2 regions of the Microbacterium sp. ABR10 genome follow, and region 2 is predicted to be linked to the other one. Evidence: predicted binding sites of a transcription regulator. Region 2 holds the regulator's gene; the other holds the start of a gene.
The links. Region 2 encodes HrcA, which represses chaperone genes, less so after heat shock. Its sites were predicted from a motif close to TTNGCACTCGNNNNNNNCGAGTGCNAA; they were not measured.

Region 1 (14,770 bases), 680 kb from region 2:
GATGGTCGTCGTCTACGGCCCCGACGGTGAGCGCAAGGCGTTCTACAACGGCACGGCATCGCAAACACTGCCCGAGTTGCCGTCGACGTTCAGCGTCGAGCAGACATACGGGCAACTCGATCGACGCATCGAGCTGCACGACGGCGATTCGGGTCAGCATTTCCTCGCCCGCGTCGGCGTGCTGCCGGTCAACGGGAGTTCTGGCGTCTACACCCAGATGGTGATCCAGCCGCTGGCGCCGACCGATCGCATCGTCGCCGCCTACATCGGCATCTACGCCTTCGTCGCGCTGCTCATCCTCGTCGCGACCGCCCTGCTCACCCGATGGCTGGTCACGCTGGCGTTCAGAAACCTCCGCCAGGTCGAGACGACCGCGATGGACATCGCCGCCGGCGACTTCAGCCAGCGCCTCACCGACATCGTCCCCGACACCGAAGTGGGCCGGCTCAAGACCGCCATCAACGCGATGCTCGCGCGCATCGACGGCGCCCTCGGCCAACGGGACGCCACAGTCCGGCAGATGCGCCGCTTCATCGGTGACGCCAGCCATGAGTTGCGCACGCCTCTGGTGACGATGCGCGGGTACGCGGAGCTCTACCGGATGGGCGCGATCCGCTCGGATGAGGACGTCGCGCAGTCGATGGAACGCATCGAGAAGGAAGCCATCCGCATGGGTGCGCTCGTCGAGGATCTCCTCGCCCTCGCGCGTCTCGACGAGCGACGCGACGTGACCATCACCCCGCTCGACCTGCGCCCGATCGCCCGCGACGCGGCTCTCGATCTGCGGGTCACCTCGCCCCAGCGGGAGGTGACGGTCGACGACACCACCTCACGCGACGAGATCGTGCTGCCCACCATCACCCTCGACCCTCTGCTCGATGCCGGCGGGGATCCCGCGACGGCCGCGAGCCGCCGACGCGCCGCCCCGACCACGTCGGCCATGGCCATCGCGGGTGCGACGCTGTCGCGGTTACGACGCAAGCCCAAGGATGCCGCCGAGTCGCCGTCCACGTCTGCTGACGCCGCCCCGACCGCGGCGCCCACCGCTCCGACCGGAGTAGTACGCACGCCCCCGCGGATCGCGCCGATCGTGCTGGGAGACGAGAACAAGGTGCGCCAGGTCGTGGCCAACCTCCTCGGAAACGCCCGCCGCTTCACCGGCGACAACTCCCCCATCGGCCTTCGCGTGGGCGTCGACGTCGAGAGCGACATGGGGTGGATCGAGATCATCGACCACGGCGAGGGCGTTCCGGAGCAGATCCGCGATCAGATCTTCCAGCGCTTCTGGCGCGCCGACACCTCTCGCACCCGCGAGACGGGCGGGTCGGGCCTCGGCCTGTCGATCGTGGCATCCATCGTCGATCTGCTGCACGGAACGGTCGAGGTGCGCGACACACCGGGAGGCGGTGCGACCTTCCGCGTCTCGCTCCCCCTCGCCGACCGTCGTGACGCCCAGGAGCACGCGCTCATCGAGACGCAGCCCCTCGAGCGTCTCCCTGCGGGCTATCGGCCCGAGCCGACCGCCTGACGACGCAGGACTGCCGCCGCGGGCTATCGGCCCGAGCCGACCGCCTGACGACGCAGGACAGCCGCCCGCGAGTCCTCCCTCGCCCGGTCCCGCCGCGGGCCGACGGGCGCGTGACGGGCGGACGAGCCGAAGACAGCGAAGCGCCGTCAGCCGCGGCGGGGCGTCGAGAGCGGAGGAGATCCGGGCGGCGGAGGATCTTCCGGTGCGGATCCTTCCTCCCGTCCCGGAATCTCCTCCGCTTCCGACTCCGCCGGGTGGGGCGCCTGCGACGCGTCACCCGGCCGAGTGCTGCGTGCCGACCGCGCCGCCGAACACACGAGAGAACGCGCCGCACACGCAGAACGCCCCCTCCCGGAGGAGGGGGCGTTCTGTGAACGTCAGGCGTGGATCAGAAGTCCATGCCGCCCGTCGGGTCGCCAGCCGGAGCGGCGTTCTTCTCGGGCTTGTCGGCGACGACGACCTCGGTGGTGAGGAAGAGGCCGGCGATGGATGCCGCGTTCTGCAGCGCCGAACGCGTCACCTTGGCGGGGTCGATGATGCCCTGTGCGAACAGGTCACCGTACTCGCCGGTCGCGGCGTTGAGGCCGTGGCCCACGGGGAGCTCGGCGACCTTGTTGGCCACGACGCCGGGCTCGAGACCGGCGTTGAGCGCGATCTGCTTGAGCGGGGCCTCGATGGCGACGCGAACGATGTTGGCGCCCGTCGCCTCGTCACCGACGAGGTTGAGGTTGCCGAGAGCGTTCTTGCCGGCCTGGATGAGCGCGACGCCACCACCGGCGACAACACCCTCTTCCACAGCGGCCTTGGCGTTGCGCACGGCGTCTTCGATGCGGTGCTTGCGCTCCTTGAGCTCGACCTCGGTCGCGGCTCCGGCCTTGATGACGGCGACGCCACCGGCGAGCTTCGCGAGGCGCTCCTGGAGCTTCTCACGGTCGTAGTCGCTGTCGGTGTTCTCGATCTCGCGGCGGATCTGGGTCACGCGACCCTCGATCAGCTCCGACTCACCTGCACCCTCGACGATCGTGGTCTCGTCCTTGGTGATGATGACCTTGCGGGCGCGGCCGAGCAGGTCGACGGTCGCGTTCTCGAGCTTGAGGCCCACCTCTTCGGTGATGACCTGGCCGCCGGTGAGGATCGCGATGTCCTGCAGCTGCGCCTTGCGGCGGTCGCCGAAGCCGGGAGCCTTGACGGCGACCGACTTGAAGATGCCGCGGATCTTGTTGAGCACGAGCGTCGCGAGGGCTTCGCCCTCGACGTCTTCGGCGATGATGAGGAGCTCTTTGCCCTCCTGGATCACCTTGTCGACGATGGGCAGAAGGTCCTTGATGTTCGAGATCTTCTGGTTCGCGATCAGGATGTAGGGGTCTTCGAAGACCGCTTCCTGACGCTCGGGGTCGGTGACGAAGTAGGGGTTGATGTACCCCTTGTCGAAACGCATGCCCTCGGTGAGCTCGAGCTCGGTGCCGAAGGTGTTCGACTCCTCGACGGTGACGACGCCTTCCTTGCCGACCTTGTCGATGGCCTCGGCGATGAGCTCGCCGATGGCGGGGTCAGCGGCCGAGATCGACGCGGTCGCAGCGATCTGCTCTTTGGACTCGACCTCTTTGGCGGAGGCGAGCAGCTCGTCGGTGACGGCCTTGACGGCCTTCTCGATGCCCTTCTTGAGCGAGATGGGGTCGGCGCCGGCGGCGACGTTGCGCAGGCCCTCGCGCACGAGCGCCTGGGCGAGAACGGTGGCGGTGGTGGTGCCGTCACCCGCGACGTCGTCGGTCTTCTTGGCGACCTCCTTGACCAGCTCAGCGCCGATCTTCTCGTACGGGTCGTCGAGCTCGATCTCCTTGGCGATCGAGACACCGTCGTTCGTGATCGTGGGGGCGCCCCACTTCTTCTCGAGCACGACGTTGCGACCGCGGGGGCCCAGGGTCACCTTGACGGCGTCGGCCAGCGTGTTGAGGCCGCGCTCGAGGCCGCGCCGTGCCTCTTCGTCGAAAGCGATGATCTTTGCCATAAGTGTGTCGTCCCTCCCGGACGGGTGACTTGCAGAATTGGCACTCGACGAAAGCGAGTGCTAACTCATTCTGGCACTCGACCCTGGGGAGTGCAAGCCACCGAACCCCCGCGAAACGACGAACGCCGCGGCATCCGGAACTCGGATGCCGCGGCGTTCGATTCAGCACTCAGGCCAGGCGCACCGACTCCGCCTGCGGTCCCTTCTGACCACTGCCGACGGTGAACTCGACGGCCTGCCCCTCTTCGAGGACACGGAAGCCCGACATCTCGATGCTCGAGTAGTGGACGAACACGTCCTGCCCGTCAGCGACGGTGATGAAGCCGAAACCCTTCTCGGCGTTGAACCATTTGACAGTGCCCTGCGTCATGCGAATCTCCTGTTGCTGAACGACGAGGTCATCGTAAGCACGGAGGGCGCCTCCGGATCAGGGTTCGGACGCATTGTTGACGCGCGTGCCGTCAAGTTGTTACTCCGCGGAAACACGCGGCAACGCGGGTCAGGATGCGGGCGACTCCGACGCCTGACCAGCGGCGCGATCGAGGCCGATCACGACGATGAGCCGCTTGACCGCGCTCTCGTCGTCGGGGGTGTCGGGGTCGTCGGTCGGCTGCAGGAAATCGCTCTGCGCGACTTCGGCGCCGCCGATCGCCTGGGCCAGACCCTCCGCGGCCGCCTCATCGCTCTCGCGGAGGTAGAAGACGGTCGTCTGGGCGAAGTCGGTGCTGTCGGAGTCACCCGTCTCGACGCCGTCGCCGGGCCACCCGGCCGCGACGATCGTGTCGCGCAACGAACCGGCCAATCCCTCGTCGGCGGTGCCGTTGAGCACGACGACCGCATACGACGGGTCGACCACGGCGGGCGTGGTGGCCTCGGCGGTGGGCACGGGGCTCGCGGCGTCGTCGGGACCGAGCGAGATGCGCCCGGACACGACGAGCGTGGCGAAGATGCCCGCGATGATCAGAACGAGCGTCGCGATGGCCGCCCACAGGAAGACAATCCATCCGCGCAGCCGGGGGTTCTCGGCCCGGTGAGCGCCGATACGGCCGGAGGGATCGGGCAGGTCGTCGAAGCGATCCCGAGGGAAGGTCGATCTGGCCATTGGACGATGCTATCGGTCGGAGCCTGGCCGCTCCCTCAGCGCGACGCCGCCCGACCGAGCCGTGACCGGTGGCGGTCCGCGGCCTCGTCTCGACGGCGTCGAAGGCGGCGCACGAGCATCGGGTCGTGGGCGAGGGCGTCGGGGGTGTCGATCAGGCGGCCGAGCACCTGGTAGTACCGGGCGGGCGTGAGGCCGAACTCGGCGCGGATCGCCTCTTCTTTCGCCCCCGCGTGGCGCCGCCACTCACCCTCGAAGGCGAGGAAGGCGAGTTCGCTGTCCGACAGAGTCACGCCTCCACGCTAACGGCGGACCGCTTCGGATCCGGGATGCCACGCCACCCACGCCCCCAGCGGATCCACCTCCGCGATCGCGTCGCCGTCGAGTGCCAGCGTGAAGCCTCCCCGCAGCGACTCGAAGGGTCGTGTCCAGCCGTCGTGAAGACCCGGCGCGTCGAGGGTGATCCACCGCCCCGCCGCGCGGGCGGCCGCGATCACCGCCGCGCGACGGGCGCGCGGAATGTGCGCGAGGACGCCGGGGGTCGTCACGACCAGGGTGGCGTCGCGCGGCGCGCGGGCGGCGAGGGCCGGGAGCGCGTCGGCTCCGTCGCCGGCCACGAGCAGGGGCGGATCGGCCGCGGCGATGTCGAGTGCGCCGACGATGCGTTCCCGCCGCCCCTCCTCCCCCGGCCACACGAGGTCCGTGAGCCACGCCCGGTCCTCGGCTCGGCGCGCGTCGAGCGGGTTCAGATCGATGCCCGCTCGCCACACCACCTGCGGCATCCGCACCTCCGGCATCCCCTCCAGCACGCTGTCGAGCACGACCGGACTCACCCCGTCGGCAGGGTCCAGAGCGAGGGTGTCCGCACCGCGTCGGTAGCGGTACGAGTAGCGGTCGGGGAAGAGGCAGAGCCCTGCGCTCGCGCCCACCTCGAGCAGCGCGATGGGGCCCTCGATCAGGGACAGCGCCGGCAGCAGAGCGGCGCACCGCAGTGGCTCGTTCGTCTGCACGCTCCGTCGCTCGCACTCGGCGGCGATCTCGTCGGCGTGCGAGACGACCCACGACGCCCAGGCGTCGAGGTCGCCGAACGGGGCGCCGAGCACGCGGAGGACGGCGAAGACGAGCGGAGGCTGACGTCGCGTCTCCGCGATTCGCGCGAGCGCGGTCGCCACCGCGGGATCGTCCACCACCCGGCGCGCCCACGCCTCGTACACGGCGGATCGACCGGGCGCCTCGTCGCGGGCGAAGCGCCCGTACCTCTCCACGACGGCGGTCACGGCATCTTGATCCATCCCGCAGATTATGCCGGGCCGACCTGACCGCTCCCGGGCACGACAGAATGGATGCCGGAGAAGGGAAGTTTCCATGACTTACGCCGTCGACAAGTCCGACGACCAGTGGCGCGAAGAGCTGACGCCCGAGCAGTACGCGGTGCTCCGCCAGGCCGGCACCGAGCGCGCCTGGACGGGTGAGCTGCTCGACGAGAGCCGCGCCGGTTTCTACACCTGCGCCGCATGCGGTGCGGAGCTGTTCCAGAGCGGCACGAAGTTCGACTCGCACTGCGGGTGGCCGAGCTTCTACGAATCGGTCCGCCCCGAGGCCGTCGAACTCATCGACGACAACAGCCACGGTATGCAGCGCACCGAGGTGCGCTGCGCCAACTGCGGCTCGCACCTCGGCCACGTGTTCCCCGACGGCTTCGGCACGCCGACCGGCGACCGCTACTGCATGAACTCGCTCTCGCTGACCTTCACCCCGGAAGACAAGGCGTGAGCGCACTCGAGGCGATGCGCGACCGCCGGTCGTGGTCGAAAGTCACCGACCTCGCCCCCACCGGACCCGAGCTCGAGGCGTTCGTCGCCGCGGCCGGTCGTGTCGCCGACCACAAGACGCTGCGCCCGTGGCGCATCATCGAGATCCGCGGCAGCGACCGCGATGTGCTGGCGCGCGCCCTGAACAAAGCCGACGGCAAGCGCGGGTATTCCTCGAAGCCGCGTCGTGCGCCCCTCATCATCGCTCTGGTGGCCGACGTGTCGTCGAAGAAGATCCCCGCGTGGGAGCAGGAGGCCACGGCATCCGGTGTCGCCCACATGCTCAGCCTCGTGCTCGACGAAGCGGGCTTCGGCGTGTTCTGGCGCACCGACGACAACACCCGCAGCAAAGTGCTCGCGAAGGCGCACGGCCTGAACAAGGGCGAGGTGCTGCTGGGCTGGCTGTACGTCGGGGGCAAGCCGCAGCGCTCGCGCCCGGTGCGCCGCAAGACGGTGGATGCCGCGAAGCACATCTCGCGTATGCCCGGAGGCAAGAAGAGCCGCAAGGTCGACGACGTCTCCCTCTGATCCGTACGAGTCAAGCGACGCCGCCCGGGGCTTGCCTCGGGCGGCGTCGTCGTCCGGATCGGCGGAGCGACCCTCAGCGGCGTCGACGACGCCAGGGCACGGCCGCGACGACGACCCCGGCGATGGCGACCGCCGCCGCGAGCACCGCGACCGCGGGGGACGGCGCCGCCGGAGCGGGCCACGCCGCGTCGAGCAGCACCGAGGTGGTGAGGAGCCCGACGACCGACCCGAGTCCGAGCAGCAGCACGCCCGTGCGACGCACGACCACCGACGACAGGAAGATGTAGATCACGCCCACCGCACCGCCGCTGTACAACCATGGTTCGGTCGGCACGGCGCGGGGTGCGCCGACCACGGCGGTGTGCACGACCGCCGCGACGAGCAGCACCGCGGTGCCGCCGATGAAGTTCACGAGCGTCGCTGTCAGCGGGCTCTCGACCCGCACGCGGAGGCGCCCGTTCGTGCCCTGCTGCCACGATACGGCGGCGCCGGCGACCGCGGGCACGATCAGCATCCACAGGGGCACACCCCCGAGGGCGTCGCCCGACAGGCAGACGACGACACCCGCGATCGCGAGGGCCGCCCCCACGGCGCGGCGCACAGTGACGGGGACGACCCCGGCCGGACCGTAGCCGATCCGATCGAGCACGAGGCCACCGGTGGTCTGACCGGCGACGAAGCCGACCGTGAACAGGGCGACGCCGATCGTGGCGACCGTCAGCCCTTGACTCGCCACGGTGAAGGCGCCGACGAGGCCGCCCAGGAGCATCCACGGGGGAACGGACCGGGTCCGGATGCCGTGGACCAGCCGCCCGAACCCTCGCCGTCCCTCGGGGAGCACTGCCGACAGCACGATGAGGATCAGCAGCCCGGAACTGAACGACACCGCCGCGGCGACGATGCCGTCGCCGAACGCGGCGCCGAGGGTGCCGTTGATGCGCGCCTGCAGGGCGGTGAGGGCACCGATGAGCACCGCTCCCCCGACGGCCACGCCGACCGCACCCCGTTCCGACACCGTGTCCCCCTCGTGCCCGATGTTCGGGCCGTCGTCGATCGTACGACGTGGGCTCGCGCGGCGCGCGCCCGGACGCCGCCGCCGACCGCGTGAGCGTCGTCGGGATCGCGGGCACGTCGCTGCCGACCGGGACCGATTCCATGCGTCAGGCTGTCATCCGTGACACAGCTCAACCCCGGCCCCCACGATGTCTCGCACATCCTCGGCGAACTCAACAGCGTCGGCGCCGACCGCGAGTTCCTCGCCCACGCCGAACTGCACCTCCCGCGCCTGCACGAGCTGTTCGTGCGCCTCTACGGTGAGCGCCCCGACGGCCTCGAGCGCCTGGCATCCGTCGTCGAGCTCGCCCGCCGCTCCTGGACCGAGCGTCCACGCGCGCTGAAGTCCCTCGACCGCGAACGCGACAGCACCCCCGACTGGTTCGAGAGCGAGCGCATGCTCGGGGGCGTCTGCTACGTCGACCGCTATGCGGGCGGACTCAGCGGCATCCGGGATGCCATCCCCTACTTCCGCGAGCTGGGTCTGACCTACCTGCACCTCATGCCGCTGTTCGACAGCCCCGAGGGCAACAGCGACGGTGGCTACGCCGTGTCGAGCTATCGCCGTGTGAATCCGGCACTGGGAACGATGGAGGAGCTCGCGTCCCTCGCCGCCGACCTCCGGCGTGCGGGCATATCGCTCGTGGTCGATTTCATCTTCAACCACACCAGCAACGAGCACGAGTGGGCGAAGAAGGCCGTCGCCGGCGAGCCGGGGTTCGAGGACTTCTACCTCATCTACCCCGACCGCGAGATGCCCGACGCGTTCGAGCGGACGACGCGGGAGATCTTCCCCGACGACCACCCCGGCTCGTTCGTGCAGCTCGACGACGGGCGCTGGGTCTGGGCGACGTTCTACCACTTCCAGTGGGACCTGAACTACGCCAACCCCGCCGTCTTCGAGGCGATGGCCGGCGAGATGCTTTTCCTGGCGAACCAGGGCGTCGAGATCCTGCGGATGGATGCCGTGGCCTTCATCTGGAAGCGACTGGGCACGACCTGCGAGTCGCTGCCCGAGGCGCACCTGCTGCTGCAGGCGTTCAACGCCGTGCTGCGGATGGCAGCGCCGGGGCTGCTGTTCAAGTCGGAGGCCATCGTTCACCCCGACGAAGTCGTCTCGTACGTCTCCCCCGACGAGTGCCAGATCTCGTACAACCCGCTGCAGATGGCCCTCACCTGGGAGGCGCTGGCGACGCGCGACGGTCGCCTGCTGCAGCAGGCGCTCGAGCGCCGTCATGCGCTCCCCGACGGCACGGCCTGGGTCAACTACGTGCGCAGCCACGACGATATCGGGTGGACCTTCGCCGACGAGGATGCCGCCGAGCTCGGCATCGACGGCTACCCGCACCGCCGGTTCCTCAACGACTTCTACGTCGGCAGGTCCGACGGCACCTTCGCCCGCGGGGTGCCGTTCCAGGAGAACCCGCGCACCGGTGACGCGCGGGTCACCGGCACCACGGCATCCCTCGCCGGCATCGAGGCGGGTGACGCCGGCGGTGAGGACCGAGTCGTCCTGGCGCACGCTCTGGCGCTGTCGACCGGCGGGATCCCGCTGCTCTACCTCGGCGACGAGGTCGCCCAGCTCAACGACTACGGCTACGCCGATCGCGCTGCGGAGGCGGGCGACAGCCGGTGGGTGCACCGCCCGTTCCGCCCCGAACAGAACTACGCCGACCGCACGGATGCGGCCACTCCGGCGGGACGCGTCTTCTCCCGATTGTCGCGCCTGCTCGCCGTCCGCCGCGCAACGCCCGAGTTCGCCGGCAACGAGCTGGTCGCCTTCGACGCCCATGTGGGGTCGGTGGTGGCGTTCCTGCGCCCCGGCGACGGCGGGTTCGCGGTGCTGGTCGCCGCAAACGTCGCAGACTCCGCGGTGGAGGTCGACGCGGTGACCCTGTCAGGACTCGCTCCCGAGGCCCTCGACCTCGTCACCAGCGCCCCCGTGTGGCTCGGTGCGGGTGTCACGCTCGGTGCCCACGACGTGCGCTGGCTCCGCGTGCGGACACGCTGACCCGTCGTCCCGGCGCGATCCTGACCGCACGCTGACCCGTCGTCCCGGCGCCATCCTCACCGCGCCGAGGACGACGTCAGAGGCGTTCGGGTGCCGGCAGTCCGTCGGTGGTCGCGATGCGGCGCGCGGCCGCTTCGAGCAGCACCTCGGCCGTCATGTCCTCGATCTCGACGGCGGTTCCGATCCGGGTGTCGTTCATCAGGCCGGCGATCTGGGCCTGGTGGTCGTCGACGTGTTCGTTGCGGCTCGCACGACGCACGACGGCCACGGGGTAGACGCCGGCCTCGAGCAGGCCCAGGATGGTGCCGACGCCGGCGTGGGTGACCACCACGTCCGCCTCGTGGAGGGCGCGGTCGAAGGACGCGGCATCCATGTCCTGCACGACCCGGCCGGGCAGATCGTCACGGGTGGTGTACCCGAGCTGCCAGGTGGTGTCCTCGCCCATGAGACCCGTCGCCAGCAGGGCGTCCACGAGGGTGTCGAATCGGTAGCCCTGGATGGTGCCGAGCGTCACGAAGATCTTCAGCGGTCGTCCCTCGGGGGCGACACGATCCTCGATCGAGAACGTCTCCAACACGCTCGGGTGCAGGCCCCATCGACCGCCGGCCCACGAGCGGTGCTGCGTCCGCATCTCGGCGAGACGGCTGTGGTAGAGCATGCGGCCCGTCAGCGAGGGCCCGAGGACGCGCGAGACGCTCTCGATGTACAGCGCCGGGATGCCGCGTCGACGCGCGACCGGCAACGCGGCCGTGGCGAGTGCGGCCCCGGTGCTGACGGCGGCGTCGAAGTGTTCGACCGCGAGCGCCTTGTCGATCTGCCCCACCGCTTTGAGCGTGCCGCGCCAGTCGCGCGGTTTGATGTAGGGCACGAGAAGGGTGCGCTTGTCGCGCAGGAGCGATCGGGTCTGGGGCGAGTCGAAGCTGACCCACAGCGAGTCGTCCGTCGCCCCGAGCCCGGGTGCCAGGCGCACGAGCTGGGCGATGTGCCCACCGGTCGACGCCGCGAGCAGCATCTTGCGCGGGTTGTCGGGGTTCAGGTCGAGGCGGGCGGACATGTCACGCGCAGCGATCATCGGGCCTCACCCGTTTCAAGACGAACTGCGGAGGCCGCCGTGGTCTGCCGGCGCTCTCTCGTCGCCGCCCTCCCGGACGACGCATTGTCGGACGCACGAGTAAAAATCACTGATCTCCCCCAGATCTTGTGTCGGGACCGATCTCTGTCAGGCCCGACGTCAGAGTGAATTGTACGGTAGGCGCATTACAGGGCCGTGTCCGGCAAAGCAACGGAGCCGACCAGGAATACCATGTGCACCGTCGTCCGAGACGCAGAACGAACGGAACCGCCGGAATTCCGGAGCCCGTCCGCTGCGCCTAGGACCGAATCCGGCCGAGAATGTTGCGGTAGGCGTTCAGGGTCTGGGCGGCGATGACATCCCAATCGAGCGCGCGGAGATCGGCCCGCTCCGGCCTCCCCGACGTCGTGGACCACTCGAGTGCGCTCGCCAGGGCGGCAGGTGTCAGATCGCCGTCGAACAGGCGCACCCAGTCGTCGCCGAGCTGTTCTTGCAGCTCCTGCATCGCCCCCAACTGCGGAACGAGCACAGGGCGGTCCGCCGAGACGGCCAGGATCGCCGAGCCCGAGTTCTGGATCTGCGAGTAGGGAAGGATGACGAGATCCGCCGCGGCGAGGGCTGCGGCGATGTCGTCATCGGGGAGGAACCGCGCATCGATCACGATCCGGTCGTCTCCGCGGGCCGCCTCGCGGATCTCCGCCTCGAGCTCGGGCGGCGAGATCTTCCCGGCGATGAGCAGGGTGGCATCCACCTCGCTCTCTCGGAACACCCGGATCAGGTGAGGGACGTTCTTGTAGCGGCGGATCTGCCCCACGCTGACGACGACCGGACGACGGGGGTCGAGCCCCAACCGCTCGCGCGCCTGTGTGCGGCTGACCCCGAAGTCGTACGAGTCGCGGTAGTGCCCGTGCGGGATGACCTCCGCGGGAACGGCGGCGAGTTCGGGATAGGCGGTCCGGGCGCCGACGACGCCCTGCGCGGTCAACGAGATGATGCCGTCGACGTTCTTCAGCAGCAGCTTGTCGGCCAGAGCACGCAGGCGCGCCGTCGAGCGCTCCTCGTGCGCGGCGACGTTGTGCACCGTCCACACCAGAACGGTCCCCCGGCGCCGCGAGAGCGCGAGGCTGCCGTAGAACAGCGCGAGTCGGCAGACGTGCCGGTACAGCCGGGGTCCTGACAGGAACGACAGATCGGGCCAATGCAGATGGATGACATCGGTGCGCTCGACGAGCAGGCGCCCGTAGTGCAGGTCGCGGACGACCGCGCCTCGCCGCTGCAGTGCGCGCGCGAGGTCGGCGGTGTACGGATTCGCCTTCTCGGTGCGGAAGGCAGGTTCGGCCTGGACGACCAACGGATGCCGCGCCGTCGTCGACGGTTCCCGTCCGAAGAGGGTGCGTTCGGCGGCGGGGAACCCGCGACGCCACGAACGCCGGTGCGCCCACGCCTGCCGGTACGCGTCGCGCGAGCTGCGACGCAGGGCCTCGAGGACCGCACGCAGGGCCACACCCGCCTGGAGCAGCAGCACAGCGAGCAGCGCGACGGGAGCGGACCAGACCGTCGTGAAATAGGTGACCTTGCCGGCGAGGACCATCGCCAGCCGGCGCCCGCTCGAGCTGCTCGACCCGCCGACGTCGTGACGGATGACGGCCTCGGGCACGATGATCGGACGGAAGCCGCGGCGCCACGCCCGCGTCGAGAACTCCGCGTCCTCGCCGTACAGGAAGAAGCGTTCGTCCATGCCGCCGATGCGGTGCCACACGTCACGACGCGTCATCAGGAGGCAGCCCGTGACGATCGGGACCTCGCGGACCGTGTCGCGCTTCCAGCGGCCCAGGGACTCGGGGTCGAAGAGGGTGGACTTCTTGGCGACGGCGGAGGCCCCCGTGGCGTAGCAGAGCAGCGACCACAGGCTCGGCGCGCCCCAGCACGACGACGGGTCCAGCGCGCCGGTCTCGTCGACCGTGCGACCACCGTAGATCCCGTGTTCGGGGTGGGCTTCGGCGAAGCTGACCAGCGCTTCCAGCGAACCGGGGAAAGCGGACGCGTCGGGGTTGAACAGCATGACGTAGTCGGCCGTCGACGCCTCCACGCCCCGATTGACCGCGCGCGCAAAGCCGAGGTTCTCGCCCGCGTCGATCAGGGTCACGGCGGGATGCGCGGCGCGGATCGCATCGAGGGAGCCGTCGGTCGATCCGTTGTCGATCAGGACGATCCCGAGCCAGTCGAGGTCGAGATCGACCAGGGACTCGATGGCTTCGAGAGTGCGATCGCGGGTGTTGTAGTTGACGATGATCGCGTCGACGGTGGGCGCGCTCACGCGGTGACCCGGTCGGGCGTCGACGCGGGCTCGGCGTCTCGCCGGTAGGCGATGACCTTGGCCGGTACGCCGCCGGCGATCGCGTTCTCGGGGACGTCCTTCGTGACGACGGCTCCGGCGGCGATGACAGCGCCGTCTCCGATGGTGACGCCGGCGAGGACGACGACGTCGGCCCCGAGCCAGGTTCCGGCCCCGATGACGATGTCATCCTCCTGCTTGGGCTGGTCCATGGGAGGGACACCTTTTGCGATGCCGTAGTTCGATGCCGTCAGCGTCACGCGGGGAGCGAGAAGCGCCCTCTCGCCGAATGTGATGCGGCCGGTCGAATTGCCCGCCCAGATGGTGGAGTACTCCCCGATCCGCGTGCCGGAGCCGATGGTGATGCGCTCGGCGTTTCGGAAGGAGACGTTGGGCGCGAAGGTCACGTCCGTGCCGCGTGTGAGTTTGCGCACCTGCGAGACGTGGGAGTACCCGTAGAAATGCAGCACGCGCAACCCGTGCAGGTACACCCGAGGGTCGAGCAGTGAGGCGACTGCCACGAGCGTTTTGCGGATCTTGTTCATTCGTCCACCCCTTCGAGCATCGAGCGGATACGACCGGCGATGCCGGCGGTGTCCAACTCCGCGCGGGTCGTCACGGTCAAGGTGATCTTCTCGCCGTAGACCGCGGCGAACACGGCGAGTTCGTCCCGACGGTCCGACGCCGGCAGCACGATGAAGCGCTCCACGACATCGCCGGAGAAGAATCTCGGCTCGCGTGACCACGGCACCAGCGTCACGTATCCGATCGAGCGACCGCGCGGCGGCTCCTCGACGGCCAGACCGCGAGCGAACGCCGCGACCTGGGAACGCACCGACGCGACGACCTCGGGCAGGCCCGACGCAGGGGTCCCGTGCGCGCGGAGCATCTCCACGTGGTTGCGGATGGCGCGCTCGCCCTTCTTGCGGCGCGACACCGGCACCATCACGTCGATACCGTCACGGTCGTCGTCGACCGCGCACATGGCGGCAGCGACGATCAGGTCGTTCAACGAGCCGCGCAGCTTGGCCGCCCGGCGCGTGGTCGCCGAGGCGTCGACCTCGAAGGAGGTGTCGGTGAACGGCGGGATGAAGCTCGCACGCAGATTCCGGCGGGTCGCGTAGACCTCCTTGAGCGGGCGGATGTTGCGCCCGACCACGCGTTTCGCCCTCTTCACGACGGGCTTGCGCCAGTACTCTCGCCACGCGGCGGACACGTTCGGCTGCAGTCGCCACCAGTTGCGGGCCGCGTACAGCGGCACGAGCGCGCGCGATGCGGGCGGCCGAGCCGTGCGCGGCATGGGCGTCTCCTCGGAGACCTCGGAC
Region 2 (14,770 bases):
CTGTCGAGAACCCGACGGCGTTTGCCGGGGGAGAGCGACGACAGGTGCGCGTCGACGGATTGTCCGAGGACGACGAGCGCGTAGATCTCTCGCGCACGGTCATCGGCGAGGGCAGCGACGACAGGACGCCAGGAGTTCGCGGACATCCCCCCAGGCTAGGGCTGCTCCTCCCCGGCGGACGAGCTGCCGCGTTTGTGCACGGATCGGTTCCCGGTCGCCACGCAGACAGTACGGCGTTCGTAGCGTCCTGGTGTGACCTCGACTTCCGACCCCGTACCGAGCGACAAGCTGGCGCCGCGCGCGCGCCTGGGCGTCGGCGCCGTCGTCGTGCTGGTGCTACTGTCCTTCGCGGTCACGATTGGGATCGGCATGGTGCGCGGTGCGACCGGCGCCGAGGTCGTGGAGCCGGTGTCGACCGCCTCATCGTCTCCGCGGGTCCCCGCCGAGGCCGGACTCTACGTCCACGTCGCCGGGGCCGTACGCGAGGCCGGTCTCTACCGACTCGACGCCGGAGACCGGGTGGCCGATGCCATCGCGCGGGCGGGTGGCTTCGCCGATGACGCGGCACGCGACGGGGTCAACCTCGCGCGTCCCGTCGCCGACGGCGAGCAGATCGTCGTGCCGGTGGTGGGGTCCGAAGTCGCGGGGCCCGCCTCCGGTGGCTCGGCGGCAGACGGACTGATCGATCTCAATACCGCCACCCCCGAGCAGCTCGACACCCTTCCGCGCGTGGGTCCCGCGATGGCCGACCGCATCATCGAGTGGCGTGAGACGAACGGCCGGTTCACCAGCGTCGACGATCTGCAGTCGGTGCCGGGCATCGGTGAGAAGATGCTGGCCGCCCTTCGCGATCTGGTGCGGGTGTGAGCGCGCGTCGCGCGCTTCGGCGCCGAACGCTGCGCTCGGTATCGGTCGCGGCGGCGACCTGGGTGTCCGCCGGGCTGACCACCGCGATCCCGGATGCCATCCTCTTCGCCGTCGGGCTCGGCATCCTGTCCTGCATCGCCACCGCCGTCCTGGTGTGGCGTCGGCACCCCGCGCTGGCCGTCGCCGCGGTCGCGCTCGCGTGCGCAGCCGCGACCGCGGGGACCGTCGCGTCGCTTGCGCCCGTGCGGTCGCAGATCGCCGCATTGGAAGCGGAGGGCGGTCGCTACCTCGAGCTCGATGTGACGGTCACCGGGCGCATCGACGGGTCGGCCGACGGGGGTGCCTGGTTCGACGCGACCGCCGCGACGGTGCGTGCGGGAGACAGGACCGTGGTCGGCGCGATTCCCGCCCGTGTGCTCGTCGATCCGGGCGGACGCGCGGCGCTCGCGCGAGCGAGCATGGGCAGCACGGTGTCGTTGTCGGGGCGAGCGATCCCGGCCGCGGCGGGGGAGCGTGCCGCGCTCGTCGTGCGGGGCAGCGAGGTCGTCTCGGCGACCGAGCCGACCGGTGTCTGGGCGTGGTTCGAGGGCCTGCGCGATGCGCTGGTCGCATCCACACGCGGTCTACCGCAACCAGGGGCCGGTCTCGTCCCGGGGCTCGCCGTCGGCGACACCTCCAGTCTCGACTCGGCGACCGAGGCCGCCATGAACGCGTCTTCGCTCTCGCACCTGACCGCCGTCTCGGGCGCGAACTGCGCCATCGTGGTGGGCGCGGCCTTCGCCCTCCTCGCTCTGTGCGGCGCACCCCGCGGCCTGCGCGTCGGTGGGGCCTTCGTCGTCCTGGCCGCCTTCGTCGCCTTGGTCACTCCGGAGCCGAGTGTCGTCCGGGCGGCGGCCATGGCCTCGGTGGCGATGATCGCGGTGGCTCTGGGCCGCCCGGCGATGGGCGTTGCGGTGCTGTCCCTCGCCGTCACCGTGCTGCTCGTCGTCGACCCCTGGCTGGCGCGCTCTCTGGGCTTCGCACTCTCCGCCGCGGCGACCGGTGCCCTGCTCGTACTCGCGCGCCCGCTCGCCACGGGACTCGGTCGATGGATGCCGAGAGCCCTCGCCCTCGCCATCGCCGTTCCGACGTCGGCCCAGATCGTCTGCGGCCCGCTCATCGTGCTCATCGACCCGCACGTCCCCCTGCTCGGCGTTGCGGCCAACCTCGTCGCCGATCCGGCCGCAGCCCCCGCGACGATCGCCGGGGCACTCGCGTGCGTCGCGCCGTTCCCCTGGTTGCGCGATGGACTGACCGCCCTGGCCTGGGTGCCCGCGGCGTGGATCGCCGCCGTCGCGCACACGAGTTCTTCGGTCGCCGCGCAGAACCTCCCCTGGCCCGACGGGCCGGCCGGGGCGATACTCCTCGCTCTCGTCGGAGCCGCCCTCCATCTGGTGATCGTGCGTCCTCGACGCCTGCCCCGCCTCACCGGCCTCGCGTCGGCGGCGATGGCCGTCGTCCTCGGTCTCGTCCTGGGGAGTTCCGCCGTGCGCACGGTCGCGGGGCCGCTCACCATACCCTCCGCGTGGCAGCTCGCGATGTGCGACGTCGGGCAGGGCGACGCGACGCTGTGGCGGTCCGGAGGTGCGACCGCATTGGTCGACACCGGTCCTGATCCCGCAGCTCTCAACCGCTGCCTGGCCCAGTTCGGCATCGACCGGATCGATCTGCTCGTCCTCACCCACTTCGATCTCGACCACGTCGGGGGTTCGCCGGCTGTGATCGGTCGGGCCGCTCTCGTCGTGCACGGTCCGGTGGACGGACACGCCGACCAGCGGCTGCTCGACCGTTTCGCGGCGGCGGGCGCGCAGCTCCAGCAGGCGACGACGGGGACCACGGGGGCGCTGGGCGCCACGCGGTGGCAGGCGCTCGGTCCGGCACCCCGTACAGACCCCGGCAACGACGCGAGCGTCGCGATCGACGTCGCGGGCGTCGATTTCCCTCGAACGGTGCTCCTCGGCGATCTCGGCGAGGAGTCGCAGGCGGCCCTGCGAGGGCGCGTGGACGTGCCCCGGGTGCAGATCGTGAAAGTGGCGCACCACGGCAGCGCAGACCAGGATGCCGGTCTGTATCAGGATCTGCATCCGACGGTCGGATTGATCGGTGTGGGTGCTGACAACACCTACGGCCATCCGACCGCCTCTCTCCTGTCGATGCTGAGAGCCCTCGGCACCGCGATCGGGCGCACCGATCAGGACGGAGCGCTGGCCGTCTGGCTCGATGCCCACGGCGCGCTGACGCTCTGGCGGGAGCATGCGGGGGAGCCGGGGGCGCCGGAGAACCCGAGCCAGGCGCCGCGTGAGACAGGAAAGGCGGTGGCGGGCCCGGCTCGCGGCGTCGGGTGGATCCGAGTGAACCGAGGCGGTCCTGAAGGGGGTGGATGGGCAGCGGGGCGAGGCGCACCGCGCGAGGGTGTTCCGAGTGGGACACGGAGGGCGCCGAGGGGCACCGGCGGTCGGGAGCGCCCGAGTTCCGGCGCCTGACGGCGACGGGGCTCGTGGGGCACGGGGATGAGCCGACGCACCGGGACACGGTGTCGGAGCCGATCGCTAGGCTGGGGGAGTGACCCCGGCACCCCGACGCTCCGCCCCCGCGAAGGCGAAGTCGGCCATCCCCCAGGTGTCGTGGCGCGCCCCGCAGCCGGCGCCGATCGTCCTCATCTCGGGGCCCGAAGAGGTCTGCGCCGAGCGCGCGACCGCCGGCATCCGCGCCATGCTGAAGAGCGAAGATCCGAGCCTCGAGGTCACCGACATCCGCGCCGACGACTACGCCGCCGGCACCTTGCTCGGCGTGACCTCGCCGTCGCTGTTCGGCGAGCCCCGGCTCGTGCGTGTGAGCGGCGTCGAGAAGTGCAGCGATACGTTCCTCGCTGAGGCGGTGTCGTACCTCGCATATCCGCAAGATGGAGCCACTGTCGTGCTCCGGCACACCGGCGCGAGCGTGCGAGGCAAGAAGCTGCTCGACGGCATCCGGTCGGGTCAGGGTGGCGGTATCGAGATCGCCTGTCCTGCTGTCAAACGCGACTCCGACCGCTTCGACTTCGCCGTCGGCGAGTTCAGGGCGGCGCAGAAGCGCATCGCGCCGGTGGCCCTGCGCTCACTCGTCTCGGCGTTCGCCGACGATCTCACCGAGCTGGCCGCCGCCTGCCAGCAACTGATCGCCGACGTACCCGGCGACATCGACGAGCGCACCGTCGAGCGCTATTACGGCGGTCGCGTCGAGACGTCCGCCTTCACCGTCGCCGACACCGCCATCGCGGGCCAATACGGGCCGGCGCTGCTCGCGCTCCGTCACGCGCTGGCATCCGGAGCCGACCCCGTCCCCCTCGTCGCCGCCGTCGCCATGAAGCTGCGGACGATGGCACGAGTCGCCGGCACCCGCGAGTCGTCGCCGGCCCTCGCGCAACGACTCGGCATGAAGGACTGGCAGGTCGACCGCGCCCGCCGCGACCTCGTCGGCTGGACCGGCAACACGCTCGGCATGGCCATCCACGCCACCGCCCGGGCCGACGCCGAAGTGAAGGGCGCATCGCGCGACTCGGTCTTCGCCCTCGAGCGCATGATCACGATCATCGCCACGCGCGCGCCTTACGGCGACTGAGTCCGCCGTCGCGCGCAACGGCATCCGGTCAGCGTCGCATCAGGTGACGCGCGAGGAACGTCGCCGCCATCAATGTGAGCCGGGGCTCCGCCCGGCGGAGGTCACGGACCACGACGACCTCCCCGTGATCGGGCGAGGCGACCGCGGCCGCCCACCTCAGTGCCGGCTCCGGAGGCTGCCCGCTCGCGGGAACATCTCCTCCGAACAGCTCCACAAGACGCTCTCGCGGGTCCTCCCGGTCACCGAAGAATTTCGCCGCGCGCTCACTCTGCATGTCGTACCTCCTGGCAACCAGGCTATGAAGGGGCGACCGAGGCCCGCATCCTCCGAGGGGATGAGTTGGTGCGCCGCGAGATGCACCGTCGACCTCGTCTGTGCACCAGGGCCGCGGTCCGCTCAGGTCGAGACGGCGGTCAACCGGCGCGGTCCCACTGGGGGCTCAGGGGAGGAGATGCGGGGAGGGGAGGACCGAATCGCGCCCGTTGGTCCTCCGCTCGTCGCACCCCCTCCGCTCCGCACACGGCCCCGCCGCGCGCACATCGCCGCGGCCTCCGCACACCGCCGCGGCCTCCGCACCTCGCCCGACCCTTGCCGCGACCCCGGCCTCCGCGCCTCGCCCGGCCTTTGCACGCGACCCCGGCCTCCGCCCGTCGCCCGGCCTCCGCACGCCGCCCGGCCTCCGCACGTCGCCCGGATACGCCCCGCCTCGCCGTGGCGAGGCACGACCCGCTCCGGAAACGACGAAGCCCGCCCCGCAGATGCGGGACGGGCTTTCGAAGAAATGCTGCGGCTCAGAGAGCGGCGACCGACTTCGCGATGGCCGACTTGCGGTTCGCAGCCTGGTTCGAGTGGATGACACCCTTGCTCACGGCCTTGTCGAGCTTCTTGGTCGCGACGACGAGGGCCTTCTCAGCGGCCTCCTTGTCACCGGCCAGCACGGCTTCCTTCGTGCGACGCACGTGCGTCTTCAGCTCGCTCTTGACGGCCTTGTTGCGCTCGCGCGCCTTCTCGTTGGTCTTGTTGCGCTTGATCTGCGACTTGATATTCGCCACGTCGACGGTCTTTCGTTTGAGTGAGTGTTGGAAGTGCCGGGCGAGCGGTAGAGGGGCGCTGCACCGGCGGTCGTGGAGGTCGGGAAAAACCCCACACGCAAGCCAAGGACCGAGTCTATCAGCTAGACGCCTCCACCGTGGTGAGCGCCACGTCCAGCACGGCGTTGAACACGCGCGGGCGCATCGCCGTGACGATGTGCGTCGTGCGCGGCACGATGACGAGCTCGGCGTGCGGGGCGACGGCGGTGAACAGCTTCTCGTTGATGCGCAGCTGATCCCACTGTCCGTTGACGAACCACAGCGGCACCGTGATCCTGCGGAGGGATGCCAGCAGGTCGAGGTCGGAGAGTGAGGCCAGGGCGATGTGCTGTGCGTCGAGGGCGTATCCACCGGCGCCGAAATCGGGACGCGTCTCGGGCGGCAGGGTGAGATCGAGCACCCGGTCGGTGAACCCCATGCCGCGGTCGGGGAGGCTGTCGGCGCGACGGATCAGATAGCGGTAGGTCGCCAGCGCCGGACCGCGAGGAAGAGACGTGCACGACGCGGCGACCAACGCGGCCACGGGCGGCGGATCCTCCCGCCCGAGGTAGTCGATCGACAGCAGCCCGCCCATCGAATGCCCGACCAGCACGACGGGCCCGTGCTCGGCGGCATCCCGAACCGCCCGGTCGATCGTGGCGTACGCCTCGTCGAGGGTGAACGGCTCCCCGCGGCGCGTGCCGTGACCGGGAAGGTCGACCGCGGTCACCGGGTTGCCGCGCTCCTGCAGGTGCGCGACCTGCGCCCGCCACATGGTGGACGACGTGCGGATGCCGTGCACGAACACGACCTGGACCGTCATGGCATCCACTGTATGAGGGTGTGCCGCGGCGAGACCTGTGAGCCCGAGCGCCGACACCACACGATCGCGATGAGAGCACACGCTCGCAGATGACGCGAACGTGCGGTCTCGCGCCGACCGCGTGATCTCGCGACCGCCGCCGTCGCGGCCGGGGAGGAGCCTGGATGCCGGGACCCTGAGCATCCGCGGACGGCGATGTCGGCGCACCACCGTAGAATCGACGGAACATGTCACCGCGCGCCCTGAAGCCCCTCGAGCCGTCTGCCACCCCGCCGGAGCAGATCCGCAACTTCTGCATCATCGCTCATATCGACCACGGCAAGTCGACGCTGGCCGACCGCATGCTGCAGATCACCGGCGTCGTCAGCGACCGCGACATGCGTGCGCAGTACCTCGACCGCATGGACATCGAGCGTGAGCGCGGCATCACGATCAAGTCGCAGGCGGTCCGGATGCCGTGGTCCACCGCCGACGGCACCTTCGCCCTCAACATGATCGACACGCCCGGCCACGTCGACTTCACCTACGAGGTCAGTCGCTCGCTCGCCGCGTGCGAGGGCGCCATCCTGCTGGTCGACGCCGCGCAGGGCATCGAGGCCCAGACGCTGGCCAACCTCTACCTGGCGCTCGAGAACGACCTGCAGATCATCCCGGTGCTGAACAAGATCGACCTGCCGGCGGCCGACCCCGAGAAGTACGCGGCCGAGCTCGCCGGCCTCATCGGCGGAAACCCCGAAGACGTGCTGCGCGTGAGCGGCAAGACCGGCATGGGCGTCGAAGAGCTGCTCGACCTGATCGTCGAGAAGATCCCCGCCCCCGTCGGCAAGCCCGACGCCCCGGCCCGGGCGATGATCTTCGACTCGGTCTACGACGCGTACCGCGGTGTGGTCACCTACGTCCGCATGATCGACGGGTCGCTGCAGCCGCGCGAGCGCATCCAGATGATGTCGACCACCGCCACGCACGAGCTGCTCGAGATCGGCGTCTCCAGCCCCGAGCCGGTGCCCACCCGCGGCCTCGGCGTCGGCGAGGTGGGCTACCTCATCACGGGTGTGAAAGACGTGCGCCAGTCCAAGGTCGGCGACACGATCACCACCCACCGCAAGCCCGCCACCCAGGCGCTGCCCGGGTACACCGACCCGAAACCCATGGTCTTCTCGGGCATCTATCCGATCGACGGCAGCGACTACGCCGAGCTGCGGGAAGCGCTCGACAAGCTCAAGCTGTCCGACGCGTCGCTGCAGTACGAGCCCGAGACCTCGGTCGCGCTCGGCTTCGGCTTCCGCGCGGGCTTCCTGGGGCTTCTGCACCTCGAGATCATCACCGAGCGCCTCTCGCGCGAGTTCGGGCTCGACCTCATCACCACGGCACCGTCGGTGACCTACGAGGTCACGACCGACACCGGCGAGACCGTCTCGGTCACCAACCCCAGCGAGTACCCCGACGGACGTGTCGCGTCGGTGTCGGAGCCGATCGTCAAGGTCGGCATCCTGCTGCCGAAGGACTACGTCGGCACGGTCATGGAACTCTGCCAGACGCGCCGCGGCACGCTCCTCGGCATGGAATACCTCAGCGAAGACCGCGTCGAGCTGCGTTACCACATGCCCCTCGGCGAGATCGTCTTCGATTTCTTCGATCACCTCAAATCGCGCACGCAGGGCTACGCGAGCCTCGACTACGAACCGGCCGGCCAGCAGACCGCCGACCTGGTCAAGGTCGACATCCTGCTGCAGGGCGACAAGGTCGACGCGTTCAGCTCGATCGTGCACCGTGAGAAGGCGTACGCCTACGGCACGCTCATGGCCGAGCGCCTGCGCAAACTCATCCCGCGCCAGCAGTTCGAGGTACCGATCCAGGCCGCCATCGGCGCCCGCATCATCGCGCGCGAGACCATCCGCGCCATCCGCAAAGACGTGCTCGCCAAGTGCTACGGCGGTGACATCACCCGCAAGCGCAAGCTCCTCGAGAAGCAGAAAGAGGGCAAGAAGCGCATGAAGATGGTGGGTCGTGTCGAGGTGCCGCAAGAGGCGTTCATCGCCGCGCTGTCGGGCGACGTCGAGGCCAAGAAGTAACGCACCCAACCGAGAGGGGTGGATCATGCGACGGCAGAATTTCACCGATGACACGGTCGACTACGCGGCGGTCGGCGCCACTCAGGCGCCCGACCTGATGCAGTACCCGCCGGAGCATTCCGTGCCCGCCGAAGACGCGTGGCGAATCGGCAGCGGCGAGGAGCGTTTCGTCGCCGCGGGCGAGCTGCTGCTGTCGTGGGCACCGCTGCGCGGCGAGGAGCTCAGCATCACCGACGTGCGCCCGGCATCCGGAGAAGGCTACGCCGGAGTCGGGTTCGACGCCGAGGGGGCCCCGGTCGCCCCCAGCCGCCTCGAGGCCGAGCAGCGCTTCGCCGCCGACGGCACCCCGTTCGTCAGCCCCGGCACGGGTGTGCACCTGCACGGCAAGGTCGACGGTCACCGAGCCGACGCCGAGCTGCGGGTCATCTCGGTGTTCGAGGAGCCCCGTCGCGTCGGATTCATCCTCGGCACCGTCGGTCACTCGATCGTCAGCGGCGAAGAGCTGTTCTCGATCGAATGGCGCGACAACGACGAGGTCTGGTTCGTCGTGCGTGCGTTCGATCGTCCGACCGCGCCCACCTACCGGCTGTTCACCAGCCGCGTGCGCCGCCGCCGCAAGGCGCTTTTCGCGCGGTACCTGCGCGCGATCTCGCCGCTGTACACGTCCTGATGGGCGGGCCTCTACCGCTCGGAGATCCTGCTCCCGCCGACGGCCGCCTCCCCGGCGACCTCGCCGTCGATCCCACCACCGACTTCGGTGTGTATCTGCACGTGCCCTTCTGCCGAGTGCGCTGCGGCTACTGCGACTTCAACACCTACACCGCGAGCGAACTGCGTGGTGCGCGGCAAGACGACTTCGCCGACACCCTCGCCGCGGAGGTGCGCCTGGCGGGTGCGGTGATGGATGCCGCGGGCGGTCGCCGCGCGGCATCCACCGTGTTCTTCGGGGGCGGAACGCCCACGCTCCTCCCGCCCGGCGATCTGGCGACGATGCTGGACGCCGTGCGCACCGAGTTCGGGATCGCCGACGGCGCCGAGGTGACCGTCGAGGCCAATCCCGACACCGTCGACGACGCCGTGATGCAGACGCTCGCATCGGCGGGGATCACGCGCGTGTCGATCGGCATGCAGTCCGCCCGTCCGCACGTGCTGGCCGCGCTCGACCGCACGCACGACCCCGCCAACGTCGCCACGGCGGTCGCGGCCGCACGGCGAGCGGGGCTGGACGTCTCGGTCGACCTCATTTACGGCGCGCCGGGGGAGTCGCTCGACGACTGGCGCGCCTCTCTCGAAGCCGCCACGGCTCTCGGGCCCGACCACATCTCGGCGTACGCGCTGATCGTCGAAGACGGCACCAAGCTCGCCAGGCAGATCCGTTCGGGCGTCGTCGAGGAGCCCTCCGACGACCTTCAAGCCGACATGTACGAGCTGGCCGACGAGTTGCTCGCAGCCGCCGGGTACGACTGGTACGAGGTGTCGAACTGGTCTCGCGGAGTCACCCACCGCTCCCGCCACAATCTCGCCTACTGGCGGGGCACGGACTGGTGGGGTTTCGGCCCCGGAGCGCACAGCCACGTCGCGGGCCTGCGCTGGTGGAACGTGAAGCACCCGGCGGCGTACGCGCAGCGGATGGCGGCCGGAGAATCGCCGGCCGCGGGTCGGGAGCGCCCCGACGAGACGGCACGACGCCTCGAATCGGTGCTGCTGCGCAGTCGTATCCGCGAGGGCCTGGCGGTGTCGGAGCTGCTCGGCGAGGGGCGAAAGGCCGTGGCATCCCTCATCGCCGACGGTCTCGTCGAGGGCGCGGATGCCGTGCGCGGGCGCATCGTGCTCACCCGCCGCGGGCGTCTGTTGGCGGATGCCGTGGTGCGGGCGCTCACCGCCTGACGGCGCACCGCGCGTTCCGGAGGACATGCCGCGCCTCGGGGAAGCTGCGACAAACGCGATCGCGAGGCAGAAACGCGCCGTCGAGCCGTTTCCTCCACGCCAGGGCGTTACTCGCAGCGCCCGCACCGGTGCCGGCGTTCGACGGACCGGGAGACGGCATCCGCGAGCCCCCCGACGCAGTGTCGTGCCGATCCCGTAGAATTGGCACTCAATCGAGCCGAGTGCCAAACGGGAGGAGCAGCGCATGGTGTCGGAACGCGGCCTTCAGGTGCTCCGCGCGATCGTGCAGGACTACGTCGACACCCGTGAGCCCGTCGGAAGTAAGGCGATCGTCGACCGCCACGCCTTCGGGGTGTCAGCGGCGACCATCCGCAACGACATGGCCCTGCTCGAAGACGAAGACCTCATCGTCGCTCCGCACACCTCGTCGGGGCGCGTGCCCACCGACAAGGGTTATCGCGTGTTCGTCGACCATCTCGCCGAGCTCCGTCCGCTTTCGAGCGCGCAGCGCAGCGCCATCACCTCCTTCCTCGATCAGGCGGGCGACCTCGACGACCTCCTCGCGCGCACCGTGCGGGCCCTTACGCAGCTGACGGGCCAGGTCGCGATCGTCCAATACCCGTCGTTCGCGCGGGCCAACGTCTCGCACGTCGAGCTCGTCGCTCTCGGCGGTCCCCGGGTGCTCGTCATCCTCGTCACCGACACCGGCCGGGTCTCGCAGCGCATCGCGCTCGTACCGGCCGAGCCCACCGAGGCCGACATCGTCCAGCTTCGTGCCCGCGTGAGCGCCGTGCTCGTGGGCCGCAGCGTCGCCGAGTGCGTGCAGCGCGTCGGTGATGCGACGGCCGACGCACCGCGACCGGGTGTCCTGATCGAGGCCATCGCCGACGCCGTGCTGCGGGTGGTCGGCGAAGAACTCGAGGAGTTCCGCCAGGACCGCCTCGTCATGGCCGGTGCCGCGACTCTCGCCAAGCGCGAGCAGGACTTCCGCGGCAGCATCTATCCACTACTCGAGGCCATCGAAGAGCAGGTCACACTCCTGCGACTCATGACCGAGATGGTGGCCGACGAGAAGGGGCTGTCGGCGAGCATCGGTCGCGAGAACGAGCCGTTCGGCCTCGTCGAGGCCTCGGTGCTGGCGAGCCGCTACGACGGCTCCACCGGTGGCGCACGCGTGGGCCTCCTCGGCCCGATGCGCATGGACTACTCATCGAATCTGGCGGCGGTCCGCGCCGTCGCGCATTATCTGACCCGCATGCTCGAAGACGACGACAGCGCACGCTGACGAGCATCACCCGAACGACCCCGCGAGAGCGGGCAGGAAGGCGACTGTGGCTGACCACTACGAGGTCCTGGGCGTCGAACGCGACGCCAGCCCGGAAGACATCAAGAAGGCGTACCGACGTCTCGCGCGCCAGCTTCACCCCGATGTGAACCCCGGCGACGATGCGTCGGAGCGCTTCAAGCTCGTGACCCACGCCTACGACGTGCTCAGCGACCCCGAGCAGCGTCGCCGCTACGACATGGGCGGCGATCAGAGCCCGTTCGGCGGCGGGGGCGCGGCCGGTTTCGGCGGGTTCAGTGACATCTTCGAGACCTTCTTCGGCGCGGGCCAGAGCAGCGGGGGCCGCGGTCCCCGCCCGCGGTCGCGTCGGGAGCGGGGTCAGGACGCCCTGGTGCGCGTGACGCTCGAGCTCGGCGATGTCGTCTTCGGCGCCCACCGCGATCTCGAGGTCGACACGGCCGTGCTGTGCGAGACCTGTCAGGGCTCGTGCACCCAGCCGGGCACGAGCGAGGTCACCTGCGACATCTGCCACGGCTCCGGACACGTGCAGCGCACCGTCCGAAGCCTCCTCGGAAACGTCGTCACCAGCGCTCCCTGCACCGTGTGCCAGGGGCACGGCACGACGATCCCGTACCCGTGCGGCACGTGCCAGGGTCAGGGGCGTGTGCGCGCGCGCCGGACCGTCTCGGTCGACATCCCCGCCGGTGTCGAGTCGGGTCTGCGCCTGCAGCTGCCCGGCTCCGGCGAGGTGGGCCCCGCGGGCGGCCCCAACGGCGACCTCTATCTCGAGATCACGGTTGAGGCGCACGACGCCTTCAGCCGCGACGGCGACGACCTCGTCGCCACCCTCGAGGTCTCGATGCCCGATGCCATCCTCGGCGCCACCACGACGATTCAGTCGCTCGACGGCGACGTCGATCTCGAGGTGCGCGCGGGCGTGCAGTCGGGTGATGTGCTCACCATCAAAGGTCGCGGCATCACGCCGCTGCGCGGAAGCCAGCGCGGTGACCTCAAGGTCGGCGTGCACGTGGTGACCCCCACGCGCCTCGACCACCGTGAGCGCGCCCTGATCGAGGAGTTCGCCAAGCGCACCAAGGCCCCCAAGCCGCGGCTCGCCGAGCACCAGCAGGGAATGTTCAGCAAGTTCCGCGACCGCTTCCGGCACTGACCGTGGCGCTGCATTTCGTCACCGACGAGGCGGCATCCGCTCAGCCGGGGGATGCCGTCACGCTCACCGGAGCAGAGGCGCACCACGCCGCGGCCGTCCGCCGCGTTCGCGTCGACGAGGCGGTCACCCTGGGCGACGGACGCGGGACCTGGCTGGAGGGCCTCGTGACCGCGGCGACGCCGAAGCACGTGGACGTCCGGGTGACCGCGCGGGAAGACCGCCCCGCGGCGTCGCCGCGTTTCGTTCTCGTCCAGGCGCTCGCGAAAGGCGACCGTGACGAGCTCGCCGTGCAGGCGGCGACCGAGCTCGGCGTCGACGCGATCGTGCCGTGGCAGGCCGCGCGCAGCGTGTCCCGATGGGATGCCAAGGCCGACAAGGGAATCGCCCGCTGGCGCACGATCGTGCGCGAGGCCGCCAAACAAGCGCATCGCGCGTGGATCCCCGAGGTCGAGGGTGTCGCCCGCACGGCCGACCTGGTCGCTCTCGCGGGCACCGCGCTCGTTCTCGTGCTCGAGCCGTCGGCATCCGACCGTCTCACCGTCGTCGCCGACGAGGCCGCAGACGGGCGCGACGTCGTGCTCGTTGTCGGCCCCGAGGGCGGGATCGCGCCGGAGGAACTCTCCGCCCTCGAAGCTGCCGGCGCGCGGCTCGTGCGCCTCGGCGACACGGTGCTTCGCACCTCGACCGCGGGGGCGGCGGCCATCTCGGTGCTGTCTGCTGCGCACGGGCGTTGGTGACGCGCGCGCCTCGCGTGCGCGCGTCCGGTATCGACGGCGCCCGAACCGCAGGCCCTGCCGTCCCGCGCCCCGCCTCGACACCGTGGATCGGGGCGGGGAATGTGCAGCGGGGCGGACACCACCCGCCCCGCTGCACATCTCACGCCCCGTCGACCGGTCAACCGGCTCGCACGCCCCTCGGCGCTGACGGCGACGCACAGCAGGCCTGGGTGTCGGAGGCCGTCACTAGACTGGATGCCATGAGCGAACCGTCGATCTTCACGCGCATCCTGCAGGGCGAGATCCCCGCCGAGATCGTTGCAGAGACCGAGAACGCCTTCGCGATCCGCGACATCGCGCCGCAGGCGCCCGTGCACCTGCTCGTCATCCCCAAGACGGCGCAGTACCGCAATGTCGTCGAACTCGCCGTGGGCGACCCCGATCTGCTCACCGAGGTCATCGGTCTCGCCAACTCCGTCGCCGCGGAGCACTCCGACGGTGACTTCCGACTCATCTTCAACACCGGCGAGGGTGCCGGTCAGACCGTCTTCCACGTGCACGCCCACGTCCTCGCGGGCGGCCTGAACGAAAAGAGCCTGGGTGGCTGATTCCCCCGAAGAGCACGTCTCCGACCGCATCGAGGTCGACGGCGTGGCAATGGTGCAACTGCTCGGCCCGCAGGATCGCCTCCTGCGCGTCGTCGAGAAAGAACATCCCGACGTCGACGTGCACGTGCGGGGGAACGAGATCACGCTCTCCGGCGCACCCGACGCGGTGCGCGCCGCGCGCGTACTCGTCGACGAGTTGCTCTCGATGACCCGATCCGGCCAGGGCCTCGATCCGTCCGACGTGTCGAGCTCGAACCGCATGCTGCGCTCCGATGGGGGCCCGCGCCCCTCCGAGGTCATGGGCGAGGCGATCCTGTCGTCGCGCGGCAAGGTCATCCGCCCGAAGACCGCGGGTCAGAAAGAGTACGTCGACGCGATCGACGAGAACACGATCGTCTTCGGCATCGGTCCCGCCGGTACCGGCAAGACGTACCTGGCGATGGCGAAGGCCGTGCAGGCGCTGCAGCGCAAAGAGGTCAATCGCATCATCCTCACGCGTCCCGCCGTCGAGGCGGGGGAGCGGCTCGGATTCCTCCCGGGCACCCTCACCGACAAGATCGATCCGTACCTGCGGCCGCTCTACGATGCGCTCAACGAGATGATGGACCCCGACATCGTCCCGAAGCTCATGGCCA

Region 1: the regulator HrcA is predicted to act here: its motif matches at 3,574-3,600, upstream of groL (chaperonin GroEL).

What each region holds. Positions count from the first base shown of each region.
Region 1 covers NZ_CM173821.1:2,447,777-2,462,546, forward strand. The annotation lists gene ACXKZF_RS11340 (sensor histidine kinase) at 1-1,528, shown strand, start outside; gene groL (chaperonin GroEL) at 1,917-3,536, opposite strand; gene ACXKZF_RS11350 (cold-shock protein) at 3,706-3,906, opposite strand; gene ACXKZF_RS11355 (LytR C-terminal domain-containing protein) at 4,036-4,638, opposite strand; gene ACXKZF_RS11360 (DUF3263 domain-containing protein) at 4,674-4,928, opposite strand; gene ACXKZF_RS11365 (DUF2332 family protein) at 4,938-5,927, opposite strand; gene msrB (peptide-methionine (R)-S-oxide reductase MsrB) at 6,001-6,408, shown strand; gene ACXKZF_RS11375 (nitroreductase family protein) at 6,423-6,974, shown strand; gene ACXKZF_RS11380 (DMT family transporter) at 7,048-7,989, opposite strand; gene ACXKZF_RS11385 (alpha-amylase family protein) at 8,188-10,038, shown strand; gene ACXKZF_RS11390 (glycosyltransferase) at 10,115-11,092, opposite strand; gene ACXKZF_RS11395 (glycosyltransferase) at 11,409-13,427, opposite strand; gene ACXKZF_RS11400 (acyltransferase) at 13,424-13,990, opposite strand; gene ACXKZF_RS11405 (glycosyltransferase) at 13,987-14,770, opposite strand, start outside.
Region 2 covers NZ_CM173821.1:1,771,561-1,786,330, reverse strand. The annotation lists gene ACXKZF_RS08215 (DUF2087 domain-containing protein) at 1-146, opposite strand, end outside; gene ACXKZF_RS08210 (ComEA family DNA-binding protein) at 253-867, shown strand; gene ACXKZF_RS08205 (ComEC/Rec2 family competence protein) at 864-3,389, shown strand; gene holA (DNA polymerase III subunit delta) at 3,469-4,506, shown strand; gene rpsT (30S ribosomal protein S20) at 5,298-5,558, opposite strand; gene ACXKZF_RS08190 (alpha/beta fold hydrolase) at 5,677-6,399, opposite strand; gene lepA (translation elongation factor 4) at 6,627-8,471, shown strand; gene ACXKZF_RS08180 (DUF1990 domain-containing protein) at 8,497-9,141, shown strand; gene hemW (radical SAM family heme chaperone HemW) at 9,141-10,358, shown strand; gene hrcA (heat-inducible transcriptional repressor HrcA) at 10,603-11,643, shown strand; gene dnaJ (molecular chaperone DnaJ) at 11,690-12,811, shown strand; gene ACXKZF_RS08160 (16S rRNA (uracil(1498)-N(3))-methyltransferase) at 12,814-13,548, shown strand; gene ACXKZF_RS08155 (HIT domain-containing protein) at 13,788-14,135, shown strand; gene ACXKZF_RS08150 (PhoH family protein) at 14,185-14,770, shown strand, end outside.